DNA from 2 places in the Streptococcus sp. Marseille-Q7087 genome. Region 1 is predicted to be linked to the other one. Evidence: predicted binding sites of a transcription regulator. Region 1 holds the regulator's gene; the other holds the start of a gene.
The links. The regulator CtsR, encoded in region 1, represses protease genes until heat stress. The targets are predictions, from matches to a motif close to TTGGTCAAAAAAGGTCAAANA.
Positions count from the first base shown of each region.

Region 2: clpP (ATP-dependent Clp protease proteolytic subunit ClpP) is a predicted target of CtsR. The motif match lies at 6,606-6,626, and genes of this name have one in related genera.

Region 1 covers NZ_CBCOPJ010000001.1:134,673-144,420, reverse strand. The annotation lists gene ACWPVF_RS00805 (ATP-dependent Clp protease ATP-binding subunit) at 1-1,613, opposite strand, end outside; gene ACWPVF_RS00800 (CtsR family transcriptional regulator) at 1,620-2,078, opposite strand; gene ACWPVF_RS00795 (DUF7675 family protein) at 2,419-2,712, opposite strand; gene ACWPVF_RS00790 (ABC transporter ATP-binding protein) at 3,077-3,805, opposite strand; gene ACWPVF_RS00785 (ABC transporter substrate-binding protein) at 3,805-4,812, opposite strand; gene ACWPVF_RS00780 (ABC transporter permease) at 4,851-5,609, opposite strand; gene ACWPVF_RS00775 (thiamine-binding protein) at 5,572-5,862, opposite strand; gene cls (cardiolipin synthase) at 6,119-7,651, opposite strand; gene ACWPVF_RS00765 (3-oxoacyl-[acyl-carrier-protein] synthase III C-terminal domain-containing protein) at 7,823-8,767, opposite strand; gene ACWPVF_RS00760 (F390 synthetase-related protein) at 8,782-9,748, opposite strand, start outside.
Region 2 covers NZ_CBCOPJ010000001.1:542,998-552,745, reverse strand. The annotation lists gene ACWPVF_RS02820 (CBS domain-containing protein) at 1-632, opposite strand, end outside; gene ACWPVF_RS02815 (ABC transporter ATP-binding protein) at 948-1,658, opposite strand; gene ACWPVF_RS02810 (ABC transporter ATP-binding protein) at 1,658-2,422, opposite strand; gene ACWPVF_RS02805 (branched-chain amino acid ABC transporter permease) at 2,422-3,378, opposite strand; gene ACWPVF_RS02800 (branched-chain amino acid ABC transporter permease) at 3,382-4,251, opposite strand; gene ACWPVF_RS02795 (ABC transporter substrate-binding protein) at 4,368-5,528, opposite strand; gene ACWPVF_RS02790 (YlbG family protein) at 5,617-5,886, opposite strand; gene clpP (ATP-dependent Clp protease proteolytic subunit ClpP) at 5,962-6,552, opposite strand; gene upp (uracil phosphoribosyltransferase) at 6,713-7,342, opposite strand; gene ACWPVF_RS02775 (deoxycytidylate deaminase) at 7,431-7,898, opposite strand; gene ACWPVF_RS02770 (TetR/AcrR family transcriptional regulator) at 7,917-8,474, opposite strand; gene ACWPVF_RS02765 (DegV family protein) at 8,599-9,444, shown strand; gene ACWPVF_RS02760 (NAD(P)/FAD-dependent oxidoreductase) at 9,501-9,748, shown strand, end outside.

The DNA of each region.
Region 1 (9,748 bases):
TTATTGCGGATTCCCGATTGATTTCGGCGAATAGCACGACTGATACTAGATACTGCTTGTTCTTGCCCAATCACACGCTTGTGGAGTTCAGCTTCAAGATTGAGATACTTCTTAGCATCCGTTTGTGTCAATTTTTGAACTGGAATACCTGACAAGCGACTCAAAGTTGTCAAAATATCAGATTCTTTTACTACATCTTTGTAAACAGGTGCTTCCTGCTCTTTTGAAATGAGTTGCGCTGCTTGCTTCCATTTGCCATCCATTAATGCCTTGTCAGCTGCTGTTAAACCTGACTCATCTTGTTTAGCGTGTTTCGATTTGTTTTGAACTGTCGCTGCCGCTTCATCCAAAAGGTCAATCGCTGAGTCTGGCAAGTGACGGCTTGTCAAATAGCGATGCGCCATTTTAACAGCTGTTTCGACAGCATCGTCTGTAATTTGGACATGGTGGTGCTTCTCATAAGTTGCTTTTAATCCTTGTAAGATTGCCATACTGTCCGCCACGCTCGGCTCTTCAATCATCACTTTTGCAAAGCGACGAGAAAGGGCTGCGTCTTTTTCGATGTGTTTTTGATACTCTTCCTGAGTAGTCGCTCCGACAGTTCTCAGAGTTCCACGTGCCAAGGCAGGTTTCAGGATATTGGCCGCATCCAAGGTCGAGTCAATCCCACTTCCTGAACCCATAATAGTATGAAGCTCATCGATAAAGAGGATAACCTTACCATCTTCCTCGATATCTTTGATGATATTGTTCATACGTTCTTCAAAGTCACCACGGAATCGAGTCCCTGCAACCACATTCATCAAGTCAAGCTCTAGAATACGCATCTTAGCCATTTCAGCTGGTACATCTCCATTAGCAATTCGCTGTGCAAGGCCAAGTGCCAGTGCTGTTTTACCGACACCCGCATCTCCAACTAAAACTGGATTATTTTTGGTCTTACGACTCAAGATTTGAATCATCCGTGAGATTTCTTGGTCACGACCAATAACTGGTTCCAACTTGCCAGAACGAGCTTGCTCTGTGAGGTCATGAGTGTAATCTTCCAAACCGCCACTTGGAGTTTGAGGCATACCCATCATATTGGCCATCGAATTTTGCTTATCTGCTACTGAGCGATGGCGCTGACGTAGAGCCTTCAAATCTTCCTTTGTCCAACCAGCACGCGCTTCAAGGCTACGACGAAGTCCAGCAATCTTGATTTGGTCCTTCTGGTCTTCATAAGAAAAACCTGCTTTTTCCAAAATGCGAGTAGCTAAAGCATTACCGTCATGCAAGATTGCGTAGAGAAGGTGCTCAGTCCCCAATGCTTTGGCATGTACAACCGAAGCAACATGTTCCGCCTCCAACATCAAGACATTTAAGCGATAGGAAAAAGGGAGTTCCTGATAATCTTCCTTGTGGTTAAAGTTTGCCTCTGTTAATTCAACAGCAACTTCCTCTAAACGATCAATCTCATACGGGAATTCATTCAAAGTTGCTCCAGCAACACTGTAGCTATGATTGGCCATCGCAATCAGCAAATGCCAAGACTCTAGGTAGTCTGCATTAAAGCGACTCGCTACCAGAAAGGCGCTATCTATACATTCTCTTAATGCTTTTGAATATTTCATGTAATTTTATTTTCCTTTTCTATCTACTTCATGCAACAACTGGCGAAGCATATTGGCACGAATATAATTAGCTTCCTCACCTAGAATTCGGTCTGTCCCCATAGCTAATAATAGACTCATCTCTTGGCGTGTCAACAAGTCTTGTTCGACTAAGAGTCTTAAGACGTCTTCAAAGATGACTTGGTTTACCTCATCACCCACTGAATACAACAAATCACGGAGCATATCATGGTGGTTGGAGAATTCAATTCGACCTATGCGAATATAGCCCCCACCACCACGCTTACTCTCAACTAGATATCCTCTACTCTCTGTAAAACGAGTTTTAATCACATAATTAATCTGGCTAGGTACGACTTGAAAGGTATCCGCTAGCTGGCTACGTTGCAATTCGACGATACCAGATTGTTCTAAAATCGCCTTGATATAGGCTTCAATATGGTCTGATGTATTTTTAAATTTCATAGCTTGCTACCTCCTTTTCAAACTTTGACTATCTTTGACTATACTATCATTTAAGACTCTATAAGTCAAACTTTTAGGGCTTAATCCTTGAAAATACTGAGTTTTAAAAATCGCTACCGATAGCAAACTATGCCTTATTCCGTTTTCTATTCTACATTTATGTTATAATAACAAAGTTACACCTAGCTTTCAAATCCTTTGAAAGTATGTTATTTATGATCAAATCTAAGAAATATTTCGTAAAGTCTAGAAAAATAAAACTTCGGTATTATTAATGGTATACCGAAGTTTTTTGTAGCGTGAATTTTTCACAGTTTTTTCTACTATAGTCCATATTCTATCATCGAGAGAAAAAATCTCTCCAGAAAGGATTCTCGCTATCAAAAATTTTAACCTCTTCTTCAGTCATGTTGTGAGGATAGTCGAGAAAAATGTTATAAATTTTTTTCTTATCAAAGCTGAACAGAATCTCTCCTATAACATCTATTTTATCAATCCACCAAACTTTTGAATCTTCACTATCTTTGTAAAAATCACTGTACCCTTCAAGATTAGACTCCGAAGTAATGAGTTCATCTATTTCATCGGATGAGTCTTGTTTGTTGTAGTTATGTAGTTCATTATTTAACATCATTCATGCTCTTTCTATCATCTATTGCAATAATGTGTCCATATTTTTTATTTTAAGATATTTGTAGAAAAACTTCATCCCATATATCTACTAAACTTTTACCATCAAAAACTTTAGCTTCCATAGCTTCATCAATTGTATCAAACTTCTGACCTTCATAATCATAACCAGCTACACAAATGCTAGATAAGAAACAAGCACCTCGGCCATTAACATTAAATTCAAGATCTGTGTCTAAATGTTTTTTAATTTCATCTTTTTCATCATAACACCATAGGTCAATTTTATCACTTTTTATCTATCAGAATTCCCATTTATAGATAAAAAAGAGCTGGCAAAGTAGCAACCTCACCAACTCCCTATTTTTCTAATTATCTAAGCCTAATTCTGCCAAGATTTGACGTTTGTAAGCAATCTTTTGGACTTCCTTGTCCTCGTCTTCAGACCAATCTAGTTTAATTTCTGAAACAATCTGCCCCGGGCGATTTTTCAAGATATAAATCCGATCACTAAGGTTAAGAGCTTCCTCTATACTATGCGTAATAATGAGTGTCGTCAGGCCTAGCTGTTTATGAATATCAAGATACCAGGTATGAAGCTCCATCTTAGTCATCTCATCCAAGGCACTAAAGGCCTCATCTAAAAGAAAGAGCTTGTGCCCAAAAAGGTAAGTGCGGAGTAAGGCCACACGCTGGCGCATCCCTCCACTAAGCTCATGAGGATACTTATCCCTGACGGCTGTCAATTGAAAAGTAGCAAGGATTTCGTCTGCACGGGCAATGGCTTCCGCCTTATCCACCTTTTGAATCAAGAGGGGCAGGATGATATTGCCTAGAACAGTCTTATGTTCCAAAAGTAAATCCTTTTGTAGCATATAGCTCACGCGCCCCTTGGGATTTTCCTCTCCATCAAGAATGATTCTACCAGACTGGACTTCTAAAATCCCAGCAATCAGGTTAAAGAGGGTGGTCTTTCCAACACCACTGGGGCCTAGGATAGAGACCACTTCACCTGAAGTCACTTGCAGGTTAATATCCTCTAAAATCTTTTCATTGTCGTAGGCATAGCTTACGTGTTCTAGTCTAATTTCTGTCATTATTTTACAAATTCGTTGGTAAATCCTTTATCAGTCAAGTCTTCCTTGAGGATTCCATTTTCCTTATCCCATTTGTAGAAGGCATTCCAACGGTCAGCATCAAATTGTCCCCATTTTTCCTTGTCGCTTGCGTATTCTTTTGACAAGTATTTCTGAGATTCGATGACAAAGTCACGTTTATCCTTAAGTTCAGGTGCATTTTTGATGAGGATATCTGCAGCTTCTTCTGGGTGCTCCATGGCATATTGGTAGCCTTTTTTGATGGCTTGGATGACTTTGCGAGCTTCTTCTTTGTTGTCTTTCAGATAATCGTTGTTAGCGATGATAACTGGTGAGTAGTAGTCAAACTCTTTTACGTAGTCTTTCAAATACATAAAGTTTGCATCCACACCTTGAGATTTGGCTAGAATTCCATCCCAACCATAATAAATCCAAGCAGAGTCAAAAACGCCATTGGCAATCGGTGTGATTGAGTTTGAGTCGTTGTTTGGTACTTTTTCGACCTTCTCAAAGTCTCCACCTTGAGATTCTACCAAGGTTTTCAACATAGCAAGCTCAGTCGGATCATTCCAGGTTCCGTATTTCTTACCAACTAAGTCTTTTGGACTGCTAACATTGTCAGACTTACGAGAGATGATTCCTGATGTATTGTGTTCAACTATAGCGGCAACGGCAGTAATACCTGCCCCCTTTTCCAATTTCTTAGCCATGTAGTCTTGGAAGTAGATAGCAAACGGTGCCTTACCATTGATAACTAAATCAGATGAACTTTCTTCTGGCGGCAATTTCAAATCAACATCCACTCCAGCTTCCTTGAAATAGCCTTTTTCTTTGGCTACATAAAGCCCTGTATGGTTGGTATTTGGTGTCCAGTCTAGGATAAAGTCAATTTTTTTAAGTTCTGCTTCTTTGTTATCCTTAGAAGCAGTTCCTTGGCCACAAGCCACCAGCACGATAGCTACAAAAGCTGTTACAATCGTTAAAAACACTTTCCATGTTTTCTTCATTTTTATTTCCTCTTTTCTTTTTCTCAAACGTTATTGTTCTATGAACGTTTCCATTTAATCACATATTTTTCACTGATATCGACCAGCTTCATACCCAGAAGGCTGATAAGCGATACCAGAATAATAATGGCAAACATGGTATCATACTGAAACAGTTTCTTGGACTGAATCATGTAGACACCAAGTCCTTCAAAGCCTCCCAACCACTCAGATACCACTGTTGTGATAAAGGCGTAAGAGACACTGACCCTCAATCCTGCATAAAAGTAGGGCAGGCTGACAGGGATTTTAAAATGCCACAGGATTTGCCAGGGATTTGCACGCATCAGACTAAATAAGGTTAGCATGTCCTTGTCACAATGCCTAAATCCATCTAAAATACTGACAATAATCGGAAAGGTTGTCGTCAAGATAATCAAGACAATCTTGGGCAAGATTCCATAACCTAACCATAAAACCAGGATAGGAGCTATGGCAATGGTCGGTATGGTCTGGACAACCACCATCATTGGGTAAATCAGGTCATTTAACCAGCCCAGACTATCCATAAGGACGGCCATGATACAGGCTATCAAGACACCCAATACCAGACCTAACAAGGCAACCTTTAACGTTGCCCAACTATGGTACCAGAGAAATTCTCTGTCACGAACAAAAGACTGAAGGATTTCAAGTGGTGTCGGCAAGATAAACTTTGGTAAGAGTTTTAACAAACCCGCTACCTGCCAAAGAGATAAGACACCCAAAAATCCTAGCAGACTAATGTGCCGTCTCATTATATTTTTCAAGTTTCTCATCGATGCTTAAAATCTCTCCTACATTTATTTTCACATTGGCAAAAACATTGTCTGCCCCTTGACCTGCCACTTCTAACGCTTCTTTGAGAATGCGCATGAGTTGATCAAAGTCTCCCTCTAAGACCGTTTCAAAGGGTGTCACTACCATAGTCACTCCTTGAGCTTGCAGATAAGCAATGACTTGATCAATAACAGCTATGTGGTCAATCCCTTGTGACAGGGGTAGGACTTGTAAAGCAATGCTTGCTTTCATTAAAACCTCCTTCTAAGTTACAGTTTTTCTTTGAAAAAAGAAAAACCTCTTTCATATATGAAAAAGGTGCATGATTCGGCTAAGTTTCGTTCCCTACGCTGGCATTACCCAGATCAGGTGCGGTCGAAGTTTAACACTTCCTCTCAGACTGTACACAGACTCCCATATATTATATGGACATATGATAACGCAAAAAAAATAAGATGTCAAGGAAACTGCTTGCAGAAAAAAAGAGACGGTAATCCATCTCTTTCAATTAAAGCATTGGTGCAAATAACTGTGTAATTTCTTTAATCATCATTTGATACCATGTTGGATTTATGGTATCTGTGAAGATTTCTTGCGACACTTCAAAAATCTCTTCAAAGTCTTTACGAATAGCTGCAATAGACGGTGTTTCATATAATAAAACCGCATTTTCATAGTGATGAACCAAGCTACGATAGTCTAGATTTATGGTTCCGACAGCTGCAAATCGATCATCGACAATCATTTGCTTACTATGGATAAAACCAGGAGTATACTCAAAGATACGTACACCAGCAGATAAAAGGTCTGGATAAGATCCTCGAGTTACCAACTGGATGAGCTTTTTATCCGGTATATATGGAGTTACAATTCGTACATCCACGCCTCGCATGGCCGCATTTTTTATATCCTCTGTCAAATCATAATCAATAATGAGATAAGGCGTTGTGATATAGACAAAATCTTCCGCTTGATTAATCAAGTTTTGATAGACAATTTTACCCACCTTCATCTGGTAAATCGGTTTCGGTCCACTACCGTATGGGATACAAAGACCACTACCAGACCGTGTCTGATTTTCCAAATGATACTGATCAAAGTCACTGATTTCCCCACGGTTGATGTACCAGTTCATGAGAAATAGTCTGGTAAAGGCTTGAGTCGCCGGACCATCTATCCGAATTCCACTATCTTTCCAGTGTCCAAAACGTTCAATCTGATTGATATATTCATCTGCAAGATTAATTCCACCAGTATAGGAAATCTGTCCATCAATGACCAAGATTTTACGGTGGTCACGGTTGTTATAGGCCACTGTCATACGAGGAATCACCTTATTAAACTTATGAGCATCAATTCCTTTAGACCGCAAATAAACAGTATAATCCCCAGGCAAAGTCACCATACAACCAATATCGTCATAGAGCATCTTGACTTCAACACCCTGAGCAGCTTTTTCTTCGAGAATTTCGAGCATGCTATCCCACATCAAGCCCTCTTCGACAATATAGTATTCAAGAAAAATAAACTTTTCAGCTCTTTTAAGATCCTTCAGCATCTGTTGCCACATTTCCTCGCCACTTGCGAAAAATTGTGAATCTGTCTGGTCATAGACTTCTGCATTACTATCCATATGTAGCAAGGCATTGATAATTCCATAAGCTGATTTATCTGTCTCCTGTAGCTGCAGATGGAGTTGGCGCCCATTATTCTCATGAAATGCAATAGAATTCAATTCCTGGAGTTGTTTCAGTTCTTTTTTTGATAGCCTTCTTTCACCGAACATGAGATAAAGCAGTGGACCAAACACCGGCACAAAGGTCACAATCAACCAAGTCACCTTGCTCTCAGGAGACATGGAGCGATTAACAATCGCTATAACAGTTGCCACGCTAACCAGAAATACAAGGGAAACCCAAACAAGCGGAGCAATCTGACTCATGTAAAGAATAATGCCAAAAATAACAAATAATTCTATCAGAATTATCGCAATACTAAAGCCATACTTGGACATCAATAATCGAAATTTTCTTGTCCCCATATCTCCCTCTCAATTTCTAAGTCTACTCCCTAATTCAACGTCTGAAAATGCTTGTCACCTTCTAGTATACTTAGTTTCATAAAACTTATCAAGCTTTTTCTGTATAGGCCGATAGTTCTACGTTTAAAATTAATTTAAAAAGCAGGCCACTTATAGGTGCCTGCTCTTATTTTACAATTTCAAAGCCAACATATTAACCGTCATACCAGCTGCAGTCCCCATTAAGAAGATAGTATCTCCTTCCTTCACATAGCCATGATCGAGTGCATAGGCCAAGCCAAAAGGTACCGCAACGGAAACCATATTCCCATACTCACTGACAATATTGAGATACTTGTCTTTGTTAACTCCTAATTTACCCATAACAAGTGGTAATGCTCGACTAGCTTGGTGTGGAATAATATAGTCTACAGCATCTTTAGAAATACCGGATTTCTCTTGGAATTCTTGGAACATTTCTGGAATGACACGAGCAGAAAGCAAGAGGATTTTCTTCCCTTTCATATCAAACATGAAATTGGTCTTCGTTTCTTCAGAGTACTCTTTTGGTTGATATGAGGTCAAACCTCCACGGATTTCAGTATCGTGAGCTCCTTCCGACCAAGTACGTTGAAGGCTTGCTATCACTCCCTTATCCTTGTTACTTGCTTGGAAAATAAAGGCTGCGGCCCCATCACCAAAGAGTTCATAACTTTCTTTTTGCTTTGGATTAAGACCCAAGCTACCAACTTCACTAGATACAATCAAAACGCGACGATATTCTCCTGCTTCAATCAAATGTGACATCGTTGATAGAGCTGAAATAAAACTTGTACAAGTCGTATTGATATCCATGGCTGGAATAGAGAGTCCTTTTGCCACGCGCTCATGAATCAAAGCAGCTGTACACGGAATAGGCTGAACACCTACCGCGCTAGCTGATACAAGGCAATCAATGTCTTTAATACTTAAGTTTGCATTTTCAAGTGCACGTTGGATAGCCGCTTCTGCCAAATCTAGCTGTGTTTCTTCATTTTCTACGACACGGTAACGGGTTTGGTCTTTAAATTGCACTGTATTTTTTGGAAGGTAAACTCCATAGCCTGCGATTTCTACATGTCTTTTCACTTCTGTCATAATCTTTTTTCCTTTCATAAACGTTGGATACGCTTGAGCTTACGGCTTGTATCCCAGTGATAATCTGAAAATCGAATTTCAGGTTCTTTAAACTCTTTTTGTTGAGCCAAGAGTCGAAATTGCTCTGTAATGGCTGTTTCCAATTGCTCGTCCCTTCGACTCAGACAAACTTCTATTAACCTCTCAGAATGTTGTTTAACTTGGTAATCTCCGACATTCTCCACAAAGAGAATGCAACGTCTGATAAAGTCAGGATAAATCGTGACCTGACCTCCATCTTGCCTATCAAAATAGAAGATATCATCAGAACGCCCTTCAACCTTGTCAATCCTTGTATAATAAGACCCACATAAACAAGGTTCAGGATTTTCAACCAAGATATCGTTGAGCTGGTAGCGATAAACAGGCTGACTGCTCCGCTTAAAATCAGTAATGACTGGATAAAAACGTCGGTCATCCAAATAGTGTTTTTCCACAAAGATGATGTCTTCATTAAGATGCAGATTCCCAGCCGAACAAGTACAAGCTAGAAAACCTTCTGTTGCTTGATAGACTTGGTCAATAACTGGTAGTGCAAAAGCCGCAGAAATCCGTTCTCTGTCACTATTTTCCAAGATTTCAGCTACTGAAACGATTTTTTGTGGCTGAATCTTTAGCTCTCCCGCTTTTAGACGCTTACTCAATTCAATCAACATCGAAGCAGGCGCCACCACGATGGTCGGTTGATAATTGTTGAGGCGCTCGATATGCTCATCTGTATTCTTGAAAATATCAAAGTATTCTAAACGAATGAGCGCCGTATTGATGGTCTGATACAGCTCATTATCTGCTCTCAGGAAAAAAGCTATACGATGTCCAAAAAGGTGACCTTTGGGCAACATCTTGGCTAGAATTGCCGACGCCCACATACTGCGCTCTTTTTCAGTTGTGATAAAGAGTCCCCGGTGTCCAGATGTTCCAGAAGACAACCCAACTGCTATT
Region 2 (9,748 bases), 410 kb from region 1:
GTAATTTCATCTACGAGAATATTTTCATCCTCAAATTTCTTTTTTAATGAAGAAAGGTCAATGCTTCCCTCAATTTGGACTTCGATAACAATCTTACCATCTTTACGTGGAATATTAACAGTATGAGAAATATTAAGATTTTCCTCAACGATTAAAGAAACTATCTTACCGAGTACCCCAACTTCATTTTCAGTGATAAAACGAACACGAATTCCCTCTTCACCATAACCAGCAATTTCAAGAAAGGCACTGAATACATCACGATCTGTAATGACTCCATACACTTGTCCATTGTCAACAACTGGCAAAATACCAATCTTATTTTTAAGCATGAGATAAGTTGCGTCTTCCAAGCTTGCATATCCTGAAACAGTAACAACATCACGAATCATGACATCTTTTACCTTTGTCTTGTTAAGCAAGTAGTTCATCTCAAAGATTGAAAGACTAGTTGCTTTTGATGGACTAGCTTCAGCAATTGTTCCTTCTGTCACCAATCCTACTAATTTATCATTTTCAATAACAGGAAGACGGTGCAAGCCTTGTTCACGCATTAAATCTGCTGCATGCGCAACAGTTGTATCAGGACTAATATAAACGACCTTACGAGTCATAAAATCTTTAACTGCCATAGGAAATCTCCTTTATGTTTATAGTTTTATTATACACTTTTTACGGAAAGCTATCAAACGCTTTCATCTCTTTTTCAAGATTCAGAAAAATCTGGTGAACTTTACGAAAAAGAGCTCCACCTAAGAGCTCTTAATCATTTACTTATATGGATTCTATGGTTGCTTTGCAATCTCTATCCGCCGACTAAAAAGGTCCCCCGGAATAATGTGGATTGCTTGCGCAATCCTTATCCGCAACCTAAACTAGTCTCCCAGACTATACGAAGAATACTACGCAATCCTTATCCGCTGACTAAAACAATTCACTGGATTGTTTTAGCCACCTAGATATGCTTTTCTGACTTCGTCTGAAGCTGCGAGTTCTTTGCCTGTTCCTGAAAGAACAATCTTACCTGTTTCAAGTACATATCCTCGATCTGCGATGGCAAGTGCTTTATTAGCATTTTGTTCAATCAAAAGAACGGTTGTTCCTTGTTTTTGAATATCTTGGATGATATCAAAAATTTCTTGAATGAAGATTGGTGCAAGCCCCATTGATGGCTCATCCAAAAGAAGGAGTTTAGGAGTCGACATAAGTGCACGTCCCATAGCAAGCATCTGTTGCTCACCTCCAGATAGGGTTGCTGCATCCTGGTTTTTACGTTCTTCCAAACGTGGAAAACGTGAAAAGACTTTCTTCAAATTTGCTTGGTTCTCTTCACGGTTCTTCTTAAGAAAGGCTCCCATCTCCAAGTTTTCCATAACTGTCAAACCAGGGAAGACATGACGTCCTTCTGGCACTTGAGAAAGTCCTGATGCCACAATCTTTTGAGCAGGCATCTTTTGGATTTCTTGGCCCAAAAATTCAATTCGACCAGAACTTGGGCGAACAAGTCCTGATAGAGTACGAAGGATGGTTGTTTTACCAGCACCGTTAGCACCGATAAGAGAAACAACTTCTCCTTCATTGACTTCAAAGCTCACATCACGTACAGCTTGAATCATACCGTAGTGTACTGAGAGGTTTTCAACTTTTAACATAGACATTAGGCTTCACCTCCAAGATAAGCTTCGATAACGCGTTTGTTGTTCTTAATTTCATCCGGTGTTCCATGAGCAATCAAACGACCGTACTCGAGAACATAGATACGTTCAGTGACTTCCATGACCAAGTTCATATCATGTTCAATCAGCATGATGGTGATCTTGAATTCATCCTTGATACGACGAATCAACTCAGTCAATTCTGCAGTCTCTTGTGGATTCATACCTGCCGCAGGTTCATCCAAGAAAAGGATTTTAGGTTCTGTGGCAAGAGCACGAACAATCTCCAAACGACGTTGTTGACCATAAGCTAAGTTTTTAGCTAAAGTTTCAGCATCACCATCTAAATCAAAGATTTTTAGTAATTCTAAAGCTTTGGCTTTCAATTCTTCTTCATTTTTATAGAAAGCTGGCAAGCGCAAGAAACTAGCAAATACATGTTGTTTATGATGATTGCTAAATGCGATGAGAACATTGTCCAAAACTGTTAGGTCTTTAAAAAGACGAATATTTTGGAAGGTACGCCCTAAACCAAGGGATGCGATTTTATAAGGTTGCTTCCCATTTAGTAAATGCCCATCCAAAGTAACGGTTCCTTCACTCGGTTCATAAACTCCTGTCAGTAAGTTGAAAAGAGTTGTTTTGCCCGCTCCATTCGGTCCAATCAAACCAACAAGTTCACCTTCGTTCAATTCAAGAGTAACGTCCCCAACGGCTGTCAGACCACCAAAGTGTTTGGTTAAATTTTTTACTTCAAGTAACGCCATTAGTTTTGTCCCTCCTTCTTACCTTTTTTAAAGAGACGTGATAGGCTCAATTCCCATGTTCCAAGGAGACCACCTGGTCTGAAAATCATAACAAGTACCAAGGCCAAAGCATAGATAATCATACGAACACTAGCCACGTCTTGAAGAAGCATGTTTAAAATACCAAGAACAATCGCAGCAACAATTGCCCCTGTAATGGATCCCAAGCCACCAAATACAACGATAATTAAAACGTTGATAGAGTTGATAAAACTATAATCTTTAGGTACAACAGAACCGATAAATCCTGCTTGAAGCGAACCTGCAATACTTGCAGTCATAGCTCCAAAGACGAAAGCAATAATTTTGATTTTTGTTGTATTGACCCCAACAGACTCAGCTGCAATCTCATCTTCACGAACAGACAAGGTTAAACGACCGATTGGACTGCGAAGGAAATTAAGCGTTGCAATTGTTGTAATTACAGCAAAGATATATACCATTTGCCAATTAGTGAAGCTTGGAATACCAAGGATACCAGCAGCTCCGTTTGTTAAATCACCACCATTGACGATTAAGATACGAATAATCTCAGCAACCCCAAGTGTCGCAACTGCAAGATAGTCCCCTTTTAATCGGAGGGTTGGAATTCCAACGATAAGGGCAACCAAACCAGCAATAATGGCGCCGAGCAACATAGCTCCAAAGAAGGCACCATAAGTTGGAGATTTTGATCCAATAATAGCTGCTGCATAAGCACCGATAGCCATAAATCCAGCATGTCCAAGTGAAAATTGGCCAGAGAAACCAACGATCAGGTTAAGTCCTACTGCAAGAATAATATTGATACCGATTTGTTCCAGAATTTGAATATGGAAAAGGTTTAAAATACCAAGTGAAACTAATAGGCTAATCATACCATATCCAAGCAACAAAAGGAATATCCAGAGAATATTAGCTTTTACATTTACTTTCATTGTTTACACCTTCTCTTTCACATTCTTACCAAGAATACCAGCTGGACGAACAATCAAGATTAAGAGCAAGATTCCATACACGATGGCATCACGGAAATCTGACAATCCAAAAGCGATTGCAAAAGTTTCCAATAGACCGATTACAAAACCTCCAAGAGCTGCACCAGGGATGATACCGATACCACCAAGAACGGCAGCAACGAAAGATTTAATACCTGGAGTCATTCCCATCAATGGTTCGAGAGAGTTGTAATAAAGGGCAATCAAGACACCTGCTGCTCCAGCCAAAGCTGAACCCAAAGCAAAGGTAAAGCTGATTGTACGGTTCACGTTAATCCCCATCAACTGAGCAGCATCGCTATCTACAGAAACGGCACGCATAGCTTTCCCCATCTTGGTTTTTTGTACGATAAGTTGCAAAAGAATCATTAAGACAATTGAGACAGTCAAAATCAACAATTGGATATTTGTAAGACTAATTGGTCCCAAGTCATATCGTACAGTTTGGATTGCTTGAGGGAAGGCACGTGTATTGGCACCCACCAGATAGACCATTCCGTATTCCAATAAGAAGGATACCCCGATAGCTGTAATCAGTACAGAGATACGAGTTGAATGACGCAGTGGGCGATAAGCTAGAAACTCAATGATAACACCGAGAATGGCTGAACCAATCATGGACAAAATTAAGGCTAAAAAGAAATTTAATTGTAGGGAATTAATCAAGAAATAACCCATAAAAGCACCCATCATGTAGATATCACCGTGGGCAAAGTTAATGAGTTTGATAATTCCATAAACCATGGTATAACCCAGTGCTAGTAGTGCATAAACACTACCCAGGATCAAACCATTGACAAGTTGTTGAAGCATATGGTTCACTCTTTCTAATTATTTTTCTTAGGATTTATATAAAAAAATAATCCCTTTATAAATACCGAAACAGGGAGTGAGTAAAAGCTCATTCCCCATTTACGATATCTATAAAATTAAGGTTTTACGACTTCTGCCGCTTCTACTTTACCATTATTCATGGTCATCATGAAGGCTGTTTTCACAGTGTTATGGTCTGCATCAAAGCTTGTTTGACCTGTAACACCTTCGAAGTTTTGTGTTTTAGCAAGGTTGTTCTTGAGATCAACTGAAGTTTTTGCACCTTTTGCTGCGTTAGCTACAAGGTAAACTGAGTCATAAGCAAGAGCTGCAAATGTTGAAGGATCTTCGTTGTATTTTGCACGGTAAGCTTCAAGGAAGGCTTTTGCTTTATCTGAAACATCAACAGTAGTTGAGAATCCTGAGATGAAGTAGATATTTGATGCGCGTTCAGCAGTTGCTTGTTGAACAAATTCTGCACCGTTAAATCCATCACCACCGATGATTGGTTTATCAATTCCCATACCACGAGCTTGGTTTACAATCTTACCAGCTTCTGTGTAGTAACCTGGCAACACGATAGCGTCAAAGTCTTTGTCTTTGATTTTTGTCAAAGCTGCTTGGAAGTCTGTATCACCTGAAACAAATGTTTCATCTGCTACGATTTCACCTGTAAATGAATCACGGAATGATTTTGCAATTCCTTTAGCGTAGTCACTTGAGTTATCTGTATACAAGACAACCTTCTTAGCGTTCAATTTATTTGAAACATAGTTAGAAATGATTTTCCCTTGGAAGCTATCTTGGAAGGTTCCGATGAAAAGGAAATCTTGTCCCTTAGTCAAACCATCTTGAGTAGCACTTGGAGAAATCAATGGAACTCCAGCTTGTGTAGCATTTGCTACTGCTGCTGCAGTTGCACCTGAAGTCGCAGGTCCTACGATTGCAGCAACTTTAGATTGAGTAACAAGGTTTGTTGAAACAGAAGCAGCTTCAGCAGTTTCAGATTTGTTATCTTTATCTACTACTTCGATTTGTTTTCCGTCGATACCACCTGCTGCGTTGATTTCATCAACCGCAAGTTGAGCACCTTTTTGCTCAGATGAACCGTAAGACGCTACAGCTCCAGTTTCTTCAAAGTTGAAACCAATTTTTACAACTTTTTCATCAATTGGGTTACCAGTTGTATTTGAAGCTCCTGACTTCACTTCTCCACAGGCTGCTAAAACAGCTACACTTGCAAGAGCTACAAGTGATAATGCGAATTTTTTCTTCATGTTTATCTCCTTTTGATTTCTTAATTTAAATTACATGTTAAGAATATACCGAATTATCAGAAAATTGTCAACAACTTTATCTCTTTTTTTAAATGATAACGTTTTCGGTGTTTTTATAGAGGTTACCAACGAAAGGAGTTTCTAATTCTTGGATATGACATCGTCTCACTTTTTTGATAAATTTCTCTTTACCTAAACGACCTACCAGGTCTTCTACTTCTTCTGTTTGAACATAAAGTTGCAGATAACGGTGTTTTTTAGAGTGATAACAAATATCGCCATAATTTGCGAGTTTTTTTGCATCACGATTATAGTATAGGTAGATAATCAGACCAGACCGATTTTCTTTTTGAAACATAATTCATCTTCCTTCTAGTAATCTTCCTCTTATTATAACAAAAAAAGCAAACTCAGTCGAGTTTGCTTTAGTAGATTAATTCAAAGAATTATTAGCCATAATTTCATCAATGAAACCATATTCAAGTGTTTCTTGAGCACTCATCCAGTAATCACGTTCAGCATCTGCATGGATTTGCTCAACTGATTTACCAGAATTATCTGCAAGAATTTGCTCCAAAGTCTTACGAGTTTTAAGCAAGTGTTCAGCAGCGATAGCCATATCTGTTTGCTGAGTACCACCACCTGTACCACCCATTGGTTGGTGAATCATGTACTCTGCATTTGGAAGCATGAAACGTTTACCTTTTGCTCCACTTGAAGCAATAATTGTACCCATTGAAGCAGCCATACCCATGACGATAGTTTGAACATCTGCCTTGATAAAGTTCATAGTATCAACAATTGCCAAACCAGCTGATACAGAACCACCAGGAGTATTTACATAAAGGTAAATATCTTTTGTACTATCTTGGGCATCCAAGAAGAGCAATTGGGCGATGACTGAGTTTGCCATATTGTCTTCGACTGGTCCAGTCAACATGATGATACGATCTTTTAGAAGACGTGAGTAAATGTCATATGAACGTTCTCCACGACTTGTTTGTTCAATAACTACAGGAATCATTCATTTCTCCTTTTGATTTCTAATTTCTTTGTTAATAAGATTATTATATATCTTTGGTCAAAAAAGGTCAAATTTTTGCTCCATTCTAAAGACAGACACAAAAATTCAACCTCCTTTCGAAACTAAAACCAATGAACAGTTTTAGTGTATGCTTAGAATCTTATTTTGTACCGAACAAGCGGTCTCCTGCGTCACCAAGACCTGGAACAATATAACCATGTTCGTTCAAACGTTCATCTAAAGCTGCAGTAAAGATTTCTACATCTGGGTGAGCTTCTTGGAGAGCTTTAACCCCTTCAGGAGCAGATACAAGGCAGACAAACTTGATGTTTGAAGCCCCACGTTTTTTAAGGGAATCAACAGCTAAGATTGCTGAACCACCAGTTGCAAGCATAGGGTCAACCACAAAGATTTGACGTTGGTCGATATCTTCAGGTAATTTTACTAAGTATTCCACTGGTTGAAGGGTTTCTTCATCACGATACATACCGATATGTCCTACTTTTGCTGCTGGAACCAAGCTCAACAATCCATCAACCATCCCAATACCTGCACGCAAGATTGGAACAATCGCTAATTTTTTACCAGCCAATTGTTTTTGAACTGTTTTTGTGATAGGTGTTTCGATTTCAACGTCTTCAAGTGGAAGATCACGAAGTACTTCATATCCCATCAACATTGCAATCTCGTTAACTAACTCACGAAAAGCTTTTGTAGAAGTGTCAGTACGACGCAAGATTGACAATTTGTGTTGAATCAATGGATGATTAATAACTTCAAGTTTTCCCATTTTAAGAATTCCTTCTTTCAATTTATTCTTCTTATTATATCAAAAAATGGCTTAAAAAGCTTTCTAAACAATTTATTTTTTATAATTTCTAGATTAGGTGAGCCTCTTGGAGAGCTGCTTGTACTGTTTCAAGTGGTAAATGGGTTAACTCTGTCCCTTTTTCGCGATAAAGATGTTGGGCATAGTCATCCATACGGTATTGGTTGATATAAACAACACGCTCACAACCTACTTGAAGGAGTTGCTTGGTACAGTTGAGACATGGGAAATGAGTAACGTAGGCTGTAAAGCCTTTTGGAACGCCACGCTCTGCCCCTTGTAAAATAGCATTTACCTCTGCATGAAGAGTGCGGACACAGTGGCCCTCAATCACCAGACAGTCGTGGTCAATACAATGTTCTGTTCCTGATACAGAGCCATTATAGCCTGTTGAAACAACCTTGTTATCCTTAACTAAAACGGCTCCTACCTTGGCACGTTTACAGGTTGAGCGATTGGCAATCAATAGAGCTTGAGCAGCGAAATACTCATCCCAAGCCAGTCTTTTTTCTGTCATAGTTTTTCTCCTCTTAACTTATTTTTTGAAAAATGGCAAGCGTAAATCGGCAATTTTCTCAGCAGGAACCTTCATTCCATCCTTGATCCATTTTAGCAAAACGGATACGATAGCAGAACTCCAAAAAGAATGCAGATAACTGCTAACACCCTTTGATTTTCCATAATATTTTTCCAAAAATTCCTGCATAGCTTGAACAAAGATTTTTTCCAGGTGATAGTCCAGGGCAAGCTGAATAACCTTGGCTTCTTTCTTGGCTTCTCGGAAAAGATGAACCCAAACTAGATAGAGATCCGTCTTGACATCGTAATGACTTAGTTGCTCCATGATGTTATGGACGCTACGTTTAAAGACACTTTCTAAAATCTCTTCTTTTGAATCATAGTTTCGATAAAAGGCTGCACGAGAAACGCCAGCACGTTTGACTAGCTCAGAAATGCTAATCTTAGCTAACTCCTTTTTCTCCAAGAGTTGCAAAAGAGCTGTTTCAATCGCTTCTCTGGTTAGCAAATTAGATTCTTGATTGGATTTTCTAAGATTTTCAAGCGATTTTTCAGATATTTTACGTTCAGACATAACAATTTCTTTCTACTTGTGACAACAGAGAGGTACTACTTTTGTTTCAAGGGCTTTCATGATATAATTGTAAAAAAAGACAGAACCTTTGTCAATGTATAAGTGATAAAGATGGAGAAATTCTATGACTTGGAAGATTATAGCTGACTCTGGTTGTGATTATCGTCAACTGGCAAATCCTGCTTTTGATACTGAATTTGTCAGTGTCCCATTAACGATTCAAGTTGCGGACCAGGTCTTTGTCGATGATGCCAATCTGGATATTGATCAAATGATGGAAACTATGTATGCGACTTCTGAAGCTTCTAAATCAGCTTGCCCTAGTCCTGATGATTATTTACGAGCATTTGAAGGTGCCAAACATATTTTTGTAGTGACCATCACAGGAACTCTCTCTGGTAGCCACAATAGCGCTCAATTAGCTAAAAACATTTATCTCGAAGACCACCCTGACACTCAGATTCACGTTATTGATAGTTTGTCTGCTGGTGGGGAAGTTGACTTAATCGTCGAAAAGATCAATGATTTGATCAAACAAGGACTTTCTTTTGAAGAAGTCGTTGAAGTGATTACTACTTACCAAGAAAAAACGAAGTTGTTGTTCGTTCTTGCTAAAGTGGATAACCTGGTTAAAAACGGTCGATTGAGTAAGCTTATCGGTACAGTTGTCGGGCTCCTCAATATTCGTATGGTTGGTGAAGCAAGCGAAACTGGAACCTTGGAACTCCTCCAAAAAGCTCGTGGTGCTAAAAAGTCCCTTCAGGCTGCCTATGAAGAGTTAATCAAAGCTGGCTATGCTGGTGGGCGTATCGTCATGGCTCACCGCAGCAATGAAAAATTTTGCCAACAGCTCTCAGAGCTCTTACGAGAAAAATACCCACAAGCTGACATTAAAATCATCCCAACTTCTGGACTCTGCAGTTTCTATGCGGAAGAAGGCGGGCTCCTCATGGGATACGAAATCAACTAATAAATCTGACAAGAGATGTCTAATCATCTCTTGTTTTTTTATGGTACAATACTCTTATGAAACATTTTGATACTATTGTCATCGGAGGTGGCCCTGCTGGTATGATGGCTACGATTTCCAGTAGCTTTTACGGGCAGAAAACCCTTCTCATTGAAAAAAATCGGAAACCCGGAAAAAAATTAGCTGGAACTGGTGGTGGTCGTTGCAATGTAACCAACAACGGAACCCTAGATGACCTATTAGCCGGCATTCCTGGAAATGGGCGCTTTCTATACAGCGTCTTCTCCCAGTTTGATAACCATGA